Regions from separate parts of the Enterococcus sp. DIV0724b genome, predicted to be linked through region 1. Evidence: a T-box and tRNA genes for the amino acid it is inferred to sense, from the RefSeq annotation. Region 1 holds a T-box; the other regions hold tRNA genes.
What was found. A T-box is a leader RNA that pairs with one kind of tRNA and senses whether it is charged. The one in region 1 lies ahead of IGJ02_RS03195 (valine--tRNA ligase), so its partner is inferred to be a tRNA-Val.

Region 1 (3,252 bases):
TTATCTGAAAATGTTAGGAGATTCCGGTGTAACTCGGATCAAATCGAAAGAATTTAGTGATGTGATCCAAGTACCATCAGCGACGATTCGTCGAGATTTCTCCCACTTAGGTGAATTAGGACGCAGTGGCTATGGCTATGATGTGCCTTACCTGATTGAAGTTTTTAGTCATATTTTAAATACGCAAGAAGAAAAACGCATTGCTTTGATCGGTTGTGGTAATTTAGGAAAAGCATTGGTAAAAAATAATTTCCGAAGAAATGAAAACCTGAACATTGTTTGTGCATTTGATTCTGAAGAAGAACTTGTAGGATTAACGATCGACGATATTGTTATCCAACCAATGGGAAACTTAGCAGAAGAAGTTAAAAAAACGGGTGTGACTGTTGCGATTTCCACGGTACCAAGTCAATTTGCACAAGAGGCGATCGATAAAATCGTTGATGCTGGTATTACTGCAATTTTGAATTTTGCGCCGGACAGAGTAACTGTACCTCATAATGTGAATGTTCAATATATCGATTTAACAACAGAGTTACAGACATTGATTTATTTTGATGAAACCTTTTCAAGTAAACGAGCATAGAAAGCAAGAACTTTGTCTTCTGTTCGTCCTTCCTCTATACTAAATAGAGAGAGAAATTTAACTGAGTGAGCTTTGAAGCTTAAGTATCTAGCTTCATTAACCAACAACGCATTCAGCTTTTAAATTAGAGGAGGAAAAATTAATGAAAGTTACAAGAAAAGGCGAAGAAGTAGAAATAATTGGTGTACAACCTGAGATCGGCACGAAAGCCCCTGATTTTTCATTAGGAAATTTAAACGATAAAATAGTAAATCTATCAGATTTTATTGGAACACCGGTTTTGATCAGTGTTGTACCAGATATCGATACTAGAATCTGTTCATTACAAACAAAACGTTTCAATCAAGAAGCCGCGAATGTTGAAGGGGTAAAATTCATTACGATTTCTAATAATACAAAAGAAGAACAAGCGAATTGGTGTGCAGCTGAAGGTGTCGATATGGAAATTTTACATGATACTGATGGCAAATTTGGCGAAGCATATGGTTTATTTATTCCAGCAATGGAACATTTAGCTCGTGGCATTTTTGTGATTGATAAAGAAGGCAACATAGTTTACGAAGCAATTTCTGCAGAAATTGCGGAAGAACCTGATTATGTTACTGCGTTGGAAAAGGCAAAAGCAGCTCGGTAATTTATTTCAAATTGACTTCTATTCATCTTCAATGTTAAAATGAGTCAAAGACTATGAACAAGAGGAGTATTACTGGCATCGTTATAGAGAGAAAATCACTTGGTGGAAGATTTTCACATAACCAGTAAGAAGGTAGCTTGGGAGTCGATGATTTGAATGTAGTAGAATGATTCGAGTAGTGATCGTTACCTCACGAATGAGTGGTGTTTGGATAGTCAGACACAATTTAGGTGGTACCGCGTATACGTATATACGCCCTAAAATACGAAAGTATTTTAGGGCTTTTTTATATGCTCATCACAGATATTTCAAAAGAATACTAACACGTTATAGAAAGAAGGAATCTACATGACAGAAGAAAAAAATCTGCCAACTAAATACCAACCCACAGAAGTAGAACAAGGCCGTTATCAAAAATGGTTAGATCAAGACTTATTCAAACCAAACGGCAACAAAGAAGCAAAACCTTATTCAATTGTCATTCCGCCACCAAACGTTACAGGTAAACTACATTTAGGTCATGCTTGGGATACAACTTTACAAGATATGATTATCCGTCAAAAAAGAATGCAAGGTTTTGATACTTTATGGCTTCCAGGAATGGATCATGCTGGGATTGCAACACAAGCAAAAGTAGAAGAAAAATTAGCAGAGCAAGATATTTCTCGTTACGATTTAGGTCGCGAAAAATTTGTTGAGCAAGTTTGGGATTGGAAAGAAGAATATGCTTCTCATATCCGTGAACAATGGGCAAAAATGGGCTTGTCACTAGATTATAGCCGTGAACGTTTTACCTTAGATGAGGGCTTGTCTGAAGCTGTCCGCAAAGTTTTCGTTTCTTTATATGAAAAAGACTTGATCTATCGTGGTGAATACATCATCAACTGGGATCCAAAAGCCAAAACAGCCTTATCTGATATCGAAGTTATCCACAAAGATATCGAAGGTGCGTTTTACCATATGAGTTATCCACTGACTGATGGAACAGGCGTTGTGGAAATCGCTACGACTCGTCCTGAAACAATGTTAGGAGATACAGCGATTGCCGTTCATCCTGATGACGAGCGTTACCAAGCAATAATCGGTAAGACAGTTACGCTACCTTTAGTAGACAAAGAAATTCCAATCATTGCTGATGAATATGTGGATATGGAATTTGGAACAGGGGTAGTAAAAATCACACCAGCTCATGATCCCAATGACTTTGAAGTCGGTAACCGTCACGATTTACCTCGCGTAAATGTAATGAATGAAGATGGTTCTATGAATGATTTAGCTGGTAAATATGCTGGTATGGATCGTTTTGCTGCACGTAAATTGATCGTTTCTGATCTTAAAGAAATGGGTCGTTTAATTAAAATTGAAACAATGAATCATAGCGTAGGGCATTCAGAACGGACTGGTGTTGTTGTTGAACCTCGTTTATCCACACAATGGTTTGTTAAAATGGCACCGTTAGCTGAAAAAGCAATTAAAAATCAAGAAACAGATGATGCGGTAGAATTTTATCCACCACGCTTTAACCAAACGTTCTTACGTTGGATGGAAAATGTGCATGACTGGGTAATTTCACGCCAATTATGGTGGGGACATCAAATCCCAGCTTGGTATCATAAAGAAACAGGCGAAATGTATGTTGGCATGGAAGCACCAACTGATGCAGAAAATTGGACACAAGATTCAGATGTATTAGATACATGGTTCAGCTCAGCATTATGGCCATTTTCAACAATGGGGTGGCCTGATGAAAAAGCAGCTGACTATCAGCGTTATTTCCCAACAAGCACTCTGGTAACTGGCTACGATATTATCTTTTTCTGGGTTAGCCGTATGATGTTCCAAAGTTTAGAGTTTACAGGACAAGCGCCATTTAAAAATGTCTTGATGCATGGATTAATCAGAGCAGAAGACGGACGGAAAATGAGTAAATCTCTAGGAAACGGCATCGATCCAATGGAAGTCATCGATAAATACGGAGCAGATGCATTACGTTGGTTTATGTCAAATGGTTCAACACCTGGTCAAGATATGC
Region 2 (3,252 bases), 1.4 Mb from region 1:
AGTTCCGACCCGCACGAAAGGCGTAACGATTTGGGCACTGTCTCAACGAGAGACTCGGTGAAATTTTAGTACCTGTGAAGATGCAGGTTACCCGCGACAGGACGGAAAGACCCCATGGAGCTTTACTGTAGCTTGATATTGAGTGTTTGTACCACATGTACAGGATAGGTAGGAGCCGATGAACCCGGAACGCTAGTTTCGGTGGAGGCGCTGGTGGGATACTACCCTTGTGTTATGAACCCTCTAACCCGCACCACTTATCGTGGTGGGAGACAGTGTCAGGTGGGCAGTTTGACTGGGGCGGTCGCCTCCTAAAGAGTAACGGAGGCGCCCAAAGGTTCCCTCAGAATGGTTGGAAATCATTCGCAGAGTGTAAAGGCAGAAGGGAGCTTGACTGCGAGACTTACAAGTCGAGCAGGGACGAAAGTCGGGCTTAGTGATCCGGTGGTTCCGCATGGAAGGGCCATCGCTCAACGGATAAAAGCTACCCTGGGGATAACAGGCTTATCTCCCCCAAGAGTCCACATCGACGGGGAGGTTTGGCACCTCGATGTCGGCTCGTCGCATCCTGGGGCTGTAGTCGGTCCCAAGGGTTGGGCTGTTCGCCCATTAAAGCGGCACGCGAGCTGGGTTCAGAACGTCGTGAGACAGTTCGGTCCCTATCCGTCGCGGGCGTTGGAAATTTGAGAGGAGCTGTCCTTAGTACGAGAGGACCGGGATGGACTTACCGCTGGTGTACCAGTTGTTCTGCCAAGGGCATTGCTGGGTAGCTATGTAGGGAAGGGATAAACGCTGAAAGCATCTAAGTGTGAAGCCCACCTCAAGATGAGATTTCCCATTTCTTTAAGAAAGTAAGACCCCTGAGAGATGATCAGGTAGATAGGTTGGAAGTGGAAGTGCAGTGATGTACGGAGCGGACCAATACTAATCGGTCGAGGACTTAACCAAAGAAACGAAATAAAAAAGTTTTTTCGGACTGTTTGATTACATTACTTCAATCCAGTTTTGAGTGAATAATCACTCAATTGAATAGCAACAACACCCAGTGTGGTGGCGATAGCGAGAAGGATACACCTGTTCCCATGCCGAACACAGAAGTTAAGCTTCTTAGCGCCGATTGTAGTGAAGGGTTTCCCTTTGTGAGAGTAGGACGTCGCCACGCTAATTATTCCGGCATAGCTCAGTTGGTAGTAGCGCATGACTGTTAATCATGATGTCGTAGGTTCGAGTCCTACTGCCGGAGTTCCTTAATATAGGACTTATGAGTAATGTTTTGCTTCTTTTAACTTTGGAGAGTTGTCCGAGTGGCCGAAGGAGCATGATTGGAAATCATGTAGACGGTTAACGCTGTCTCAAGGGTTCGAATCCCTTACTCTCCGTATTAAGTTTTATTGGCCCGTTGGTCAAGCGGTTAAGACACCGCCCTTTCACGGCGGTATCACGGGTTCGATTCCCGTACGGGTCATTTATATTTTTTGGAGGTTTAGCTCAGCTGGGAGAGCACCTGCCTTACAAGCAGGGGGTCGGCGGTTCGATCCCGTCAACCTCCATTAAATTACGGTTTGGTAGTTCAGCTGGTTAGAATGCCTGCCTGTCACGCAGGAGGTCGCGGGTTCGAGTCCCGTCCAGACCGTTTTATAGTTTTTGGCGCAGTAGCTCAGTTGGTAGAGCAACGGATTGAAGCTCCGTGTGTCGGCAGTTCGATTCTGTCTTGCGCCATTTGGAGGAATAGCGAAGTGGCTAAACGCGACGGACTGTAAATCCGTTCCTTAGGGTTCAGTGGTTCGAATCCACTTTCCTCCATTACATAGTAGGGATATAGTTAAACGGTATAACTACGGTCTCCAAAACCGTCATTGTGGGTTCGATTCCTACTATCCCTGTTAATATTTTATGGCGATTGTGGTGAAGTGGTTAACACAGCGGATTGTGGTTCCGCCATGCGTGGGTTCGATTCCCATCAGTCGCCCTTAGCTTTAATATTATTATATGCTTTTCATGGCGATTGTGGTGAAGTGGTTAACACAGCGGATTGTGGTTCCGCCACGCGTGGGTTCGATTCCCATCAGTCGCCCTTAGCTTTAAATTATTGGGGTATAGCCAAGCGGTAAGGCAACAGGTTTTGATCCTGTCATGCGTTGGTTCGAATCCAGCTACCCCAGTTTTCTCTTTTAGAGAATCTTTAAATTATGATATGGCGGTATAGCCAAGTGGTAAGGCAGAGGTCTGCAAAACCTTCATCACCGGTTCAAATCCGGTTACCGCCTTGCAATTTTATTTCATGCCGGCGTGGCGGAATTGGCAGACGCGCTGGACTCAAAATCCAGTGCCCGCGAGGGCGTGCCGGTTCGACCCCGGCCGCCGGTATAATTGATATATTAACGTTCTCAGACGTTGGTATATCTTTTTTTTTAGTAAATTAATAGAAGAGGTTATTATGAAAAAAATAAGTATTTGTTTTTTAACTATTTTACTAATAGGCTATATTTGTCCAATTTTTGCAAGTGCAGAAGAGATGAATTACCATAAATTAGATGAGTCTGTAGAAGGAAATATTTTAGAAGATAAGTCAAAAAGTTCCAGTGTAGATAGTGTAGATGAGGAAGAAATCATGGAACAGAATGAGTACATAACAGATAATTCAGAAAATAGACTTGAAGTTCCCAATGAAACTAAGCAAGAAAACTATGAAAAAAGTTTAAAGTCGATTGTAGCTTCGGGTATGTTTGGAACTAGTAAATGGCAAATTGATAATACTGGAGCTTTACATATAGCTAGTGGTGAATTCATTAATACTAAGAACAGTTCACCGTGGTTACCCTATAAAAATCAAATTAAAAAAATAGTTTTTGATGGACCTGTAAAAGCTAGCAGCAATTCTTCTCATTTGTTTTCAAATTTGAATCAAGTTATCGACATCGAGAATATTAGTCAGTTTGATACAAGTGCTGTTACGTTAATGAGGGATATGTTTTCTAATGCAAGTAGTCTAAAAACTTTAGATTTATCAAATTTTGATACGAGCCAAGTAATAGATATGGCGTTTATGTTTTCTTATATGAGTAGTTTAGTAAACTTAGATGTTTCAAGTTTTAATACAAGCCAAGTAGTTTATATGAGAAGTATGTTCTATGATACGAAAAATATAGTTAATTTAGATGTATCGAATTTTAATACAGGTCTTGTAGAAGATATGAGCGGTATGTTTACTGGCAGTGGTACAAAGAACTTAGACATGACTCATTTTGATAC
Region 3 (3,252 bases), 1.1 Mb from region 1:
ACGGTTTTCAAGACCGTTCCCTTCAGCCGGACTTGGGTAATCCTCCGGAATAAATATTAAAACATGACCCGTACGGGAATCGAACCCGTGATACCGCCGTGAAAGGGCGGTGTCTTAACCGCTTGACCAACGGGCCGCTATGAAACGGAGAAGGAGGGATTTGAACCCTCGCGCCGGTTTCCCGACCTACACCCTTAGCAGGGGCGCCTCTTCAGCCACTTGAGTACTTCCCCAAGAAAAATATTTAAAAATGGGCCTAAATGGACTCGAACCATCGACCTCACGCTTATCAGGCGTGCGCTCTAACCAACTGAGCTATAGGCCCATAAAGCGGGTGACGAGAATCGAACTCGCGACAACAGCTTGGAAGGCTGTGGTTTTACCACTAAACTACACCCGCAATACTTTAAAACGGTCTGGACGGGACTCGAACCCGCGACCTCCTGCGTGACAGGCAGGCATTCTAACCAGCTGAACTACCAAACCAAAATAAATGTATTGCATCACTATATTACATATGCTTTTAAAAAGCAATTGCGGGGGCAGGATTTGAACCTACGACCTTCGGGTTATGAGCCCGACGAGCTACCTGACTGCTCCACCCCGCGATAATTATAGTCTATTGACTATAGAAAGGTGATGATTCTTGGTGATCCCTAGTAAGGTTACTTCTCTCACTATGTTCGCCAAGTATTGATAAGCATCAGTGCTAAAACACTGTGGTTATCAACAAAGGAGGATAAGGGATTCGAACCCTTGCACGGTTTTACCCGCCTGACGGTTTTCAAGACCGTTCCCTTCAGCCGGACTTGGGTAATCCTCCGGAATAAAATAAATTGTCACTACAATGGACCTTGTAGGACTCGAACCTACGACCGGACGGTTATGAGCCGTCTGCTCTAACCAACTGAGCTAAAGGTCCTTGGCTCTTAAAAAGTAATCGCGGCGAAGGGGATCGAACCCCCGACCTCCCGGGTATGAACCGGACGCTCTAGCCAGCTGAGCTACACCGCGAAAATAATAAAGTACTAATGGAGCCTAGCGGGATCGAACCGCTGACCTCCTGCGTGCAAAGCAGGCGCTCTCCCATCTGAGCTAAGGCCCCACAAAATAAATCGGGAAGACAGGATTCGAACCTGCGACCCCTTGGTCCCAAACCAAGTGCTCTACCAAGCTGAGCTACTTCCCGTATTTACAAATGCACCCAAAGGGAGTCGAACCCCTAACCTCTTGATTCGTAGTCAAGCACTCTATCCAGTTGAGCTATGGGTGCTACATTTCTATGCCGAGGACCGGAATCGAACCGGTACGGTGATCACTCACCGCAGGATTTTAAGTCCTGTGCGTCTGCCAGTTCCGCCACCCCGGCGAAAGAACAAGCTAAGCGGAAAACGGGGTTCGAACCCGCGACCCCCACCTTGGCAAGGTGGTGCTCTACCACTGAGCTATTTCCGCAGTCTGGATGCCGGCTAAAGGATTTGAACCCTCGACCCTCTGATTACAAATCAGATGCTCTACCAACTGAGCTAAGCCGGCGTTATAATCGCCTAGTAATAAAACGAGACTAAAAATGCGGGTGAAGGGACTTGAACCCCCACGCCGTAAGGCGCTAGATCCTAAATCTAGTGCGTCTGCCAATTCCGCCACACCCGCAAAATATTCCTATGAGCCGTGCAGGGCTCGAACCTGCGACCCTCTGATTAAAAGTCAGATGCTCTACCAACTGAGCTAACGGCTCAAAAAATGGAGGTTGACGGGATCGAACCGCCGACCCCCTGCTTGTAAGGCAGGTGCTCTCCCAGCTGAGCTAAACCTCCAAGACAACACTTTAGCGTGGCGACGTCCTACTCTCACAAAGGGAAACCCTTCACTACAATCGGCGCTAAGAAGCTTAACTTCTGTGTTCGGCATGGGAACAGGTGTATCCTTCTCGCTATCGCCACCACACTGGGTGTTGTTGCTATTCAATTGAGTGATTATTCACTCAAAACTGGATTGAAGTAATGTAATCAAACAGTCCGAAAAACTTTTTTATTTCGTTTCTTTGGTTAAGTCCTCGACCGATTAGTATTGGTCCGCTCCGTACATCACTGCACTTCCACTTCCAACCTATCTACCTGATCATCTCTCAGGGGTCTTACTTTCTTAAAGAAATGGGAAATCTCATCTTGAGGTGGGCTTCACACTTAGATGCTTTCAGCGTTTATCCCTTCCCTACATAGCTACCCAGCAATGCCCTTGGCAGAACAACTGGTACACCAGCGGTAAGTCCATCCCGGTCCTCTCGTACTAAGGACAGCTCCTCTCAAATTTCCAACGCCCGCGACGGATAGGGACCGAACTGTCTCACGACGTTCTGAACCCAGCTCGCGTGCCGCTTTAATGGGCGAACAGCCCAACCCTTGGGACCGACTACAGCCCCAGGATGCGACGAGCCGACATCGAGGTGCCAAACCTCCCCGTCGATGTGGACTCTTGGGGGAGATAAGCCTGTTATCCCCAGGGTAGCTTTTATCCGTTGAGCGATGGCCCTTCCATGCGGAACCACCGGATCACTAAGCCCGACTTTCGTCCCTGCTCGACTTGTAAGTCTCGCAGTCAAGCTCCCTTCTGCCTTTACACTCTGCGAATGATTTCCAACCATTCTGAGGGAACCTTTGGGCGCCTCCGTTACTCTTTAGGAGGCGACCGCCCCAGTCAAACTGCCCACCTGACACTGTCTCCCACCACGATAAGTGGTGCGGGTTAGAGGGTTCATAACACAAGGGTAGTATCCCACCAGCGCCTCCACCGAAACTAGCGTTCCGGGTTCATCGGCTCCTACCTATCCTGTACATGTGGTACAAACACTCAATATCAAGCTACAGTAAAGCTCCATGGGGTCTTTCCGTCCTGTCGCGGGTAACCTGCATCTTCACAGGTACTAAAATTTCACCGAGTCTCTCGTTGAGACAGTGCCCAAATCGTTACGCCTTTCGTGCGGGTCGGAACTTACCCGACAAGGAATTTCGCTACCTTAGGACCGTTATAGTTACGGCCGCCGTTTACTGGGGCTTCAATTCTGAGCTTCGCCGAAGCTAACCCATCCTCTTAACCTTCCAGCACCGGGCAGGCGTCAGCCCCTATACTTCATCTTTCGATTTTGCAGAGACCTGTGTTTTTGATAAACAGTCGCTTGGGCCTATTCACTGCGGCTGACCGAAGTCAGCACCCCTTCTCCCGAAGTTACGGGGTCATTTTGCCGAGTTCCTT

Region 2: it encodes a tRNA-Val, which carries the amino acid that the T-box ahead of IGJ02_RS03195 (valine--tRNA ligase) is inferred to sense. The anticodon was not compared.
Region 3: it encodes a tRNA-Val, which carries the amino acid that the T-box ahead of IGJ02_RS03195 (valine--tRNA ligase) is inferred to sense. The anticodon was not compared.

What each region holds. Positions count from the first base shown of each region.
Region 1 is NZ_CP172890.1:685,848-689,099, forward strand. It holds gene IGJ02_RS03185 (redox-sensing transcriptional repressor Rex) at 1-586, shown strand, start outside; gene tpx (thiol peroxidase) at 729-1,220, shown strand; T-box leader at 1,265-1,483, shown strand; gene IGJ02_RS03195 (valine--tRNA ligase) at 1,569-3,252, shown strand, end outside.
Region 2 is NZ_CP172890.1:2,074,226-2,077,477, reverse strand. It holds rRNA gene IGJ02_RS09605 (23S ribosomal RNA) at 1-948, shown strand, start outside; rRNA gene rrf (5S ribosomal RNA) at 1,047-1,162, shown strand; tRNA gene IGJ02_RS09595 (tRNA-Asn) at 1,170-1,243, shown strand; tRNA gene IGJ02_RS09590 (tRNA-Ser) at 1,291-1,379, shown strand; tRNA gene IGJ02_RS09585 (tRNA-Glu) at 1,394-1,465, shown strand; tRNA gene IGJ02_RS09580 (tRNA-Val) at 1,478-1,550, shown strand; tRNA gene IGJ02_RS09575 (tRNA-Asp) at 1,560-1,633, shown strand; tRNA gene IGJ02_RS09570 (tRNA-Phe) at 1,647-1,719, shown strand; tRNA gene IGJ02_RS09565 (tRNA-Tyr) at 1,723-1,803, shown strand; tRNA gene IGJ02_RS09560 (tRNA-Trp) at 1,813-1,883, shown strand; tRNA gene IGJ02_RS09555 (tRNA-His) at 1,897-1,969, shown strand; tRNA gene IGJ02_RS09550 (tRNA-His) at 2,002-2,074, shown strand; tRNA gene IGJ02_RS09545 (tRNA-Gln) at 2,091-2,162, shown strand; tRNA gene IGJ02_RS09540 (tRNA-Cys) at 2,197-2,267, shown strand; tRNA gene IGJ02_RS09535 (tRNA-Leu) at 2,284-2,367, shown strand; gene IGJ02_RS09530 (BspA family leucine-rich repeat surface protein) at 2,438-3,252, shown strand, end outside.
Region 3 is NZ_CP172890.1:3,074,888-3,078,139, forward strand. It holds tRNA gene IGJ02_RS14280 (tRNA-Ser) at 1-46, opposite strand, end outside; tRNA gene IGJ02_RS14285 (tRNA-Glu) at 65-136, opposite strand; tRNA gene IGJ02_RS14290 (tRNA-Ser) at 146-233, opposite strand; tRNA gene IGJ02_RS14295 (tRNA-Ile) at 252-325, opposite strand; tRNA gene IGJ02_RS14300 (tRNA-Gly) at 330-400, opposite strand; tRNA gene IGJ02_RS14305 (tRNA-Asp) at 413-486, opposite strand; tRNA gene IGJ02_RS14310 (tRNA-Met) at 535-608, opposite strand; tRNA gene IGJ02_RS14315 (tRNA-Ser) at 734-823, opposite strand; tRNA gene IGJ02_RS14320 (tRNA-Ile) at 849-922, opposite strand; tRNA gene IGJ02_RS14325 (tRNA-Met) at 941-1,014, opposite strand; tRNA gene IGJ02_RS14330 (tRNA-Ala) at 1,033-1,105, opposite strand; tRNA gene IGJ02_RS14335 (tRNA-Pro) at 1,116-1,189, opposite strand; tRNA gene IGJ02_RS14340 (tRNA-Arg) at 1,200-1,273, opposite strand; tRNA gene IGJ02_RS14345 (tRNA-Leu) at 1,284-1,369, opposite strand; tRNA gene IGJ02_RS14350 (tRNA-Gly) at 1,384-1,455, opposite strand; tRNA gene IGJ02_RS14355 (tRNA-Thr) at 1,464-1,536, opposite strand; tRNA gene IGJ02_RS14360 (tRNA-Leu) at 1,572-1,653, opposite strand; tRNA gene IGJ02_RS14365 (tRNA-Lys) at 1,666-1,738, opposite strand; tRNA gene IGJ02_RS14370 (tRNA-Val) at 1,745-1,817, opposite strand; rRNA gene rrf (5S ribosomal RNA) at 1,832-1,947, opposite strand; rRNA gene IGJ02_RS14380 (23S ribosomal RNA) at 2,045-3,252, opposite strand, start outside.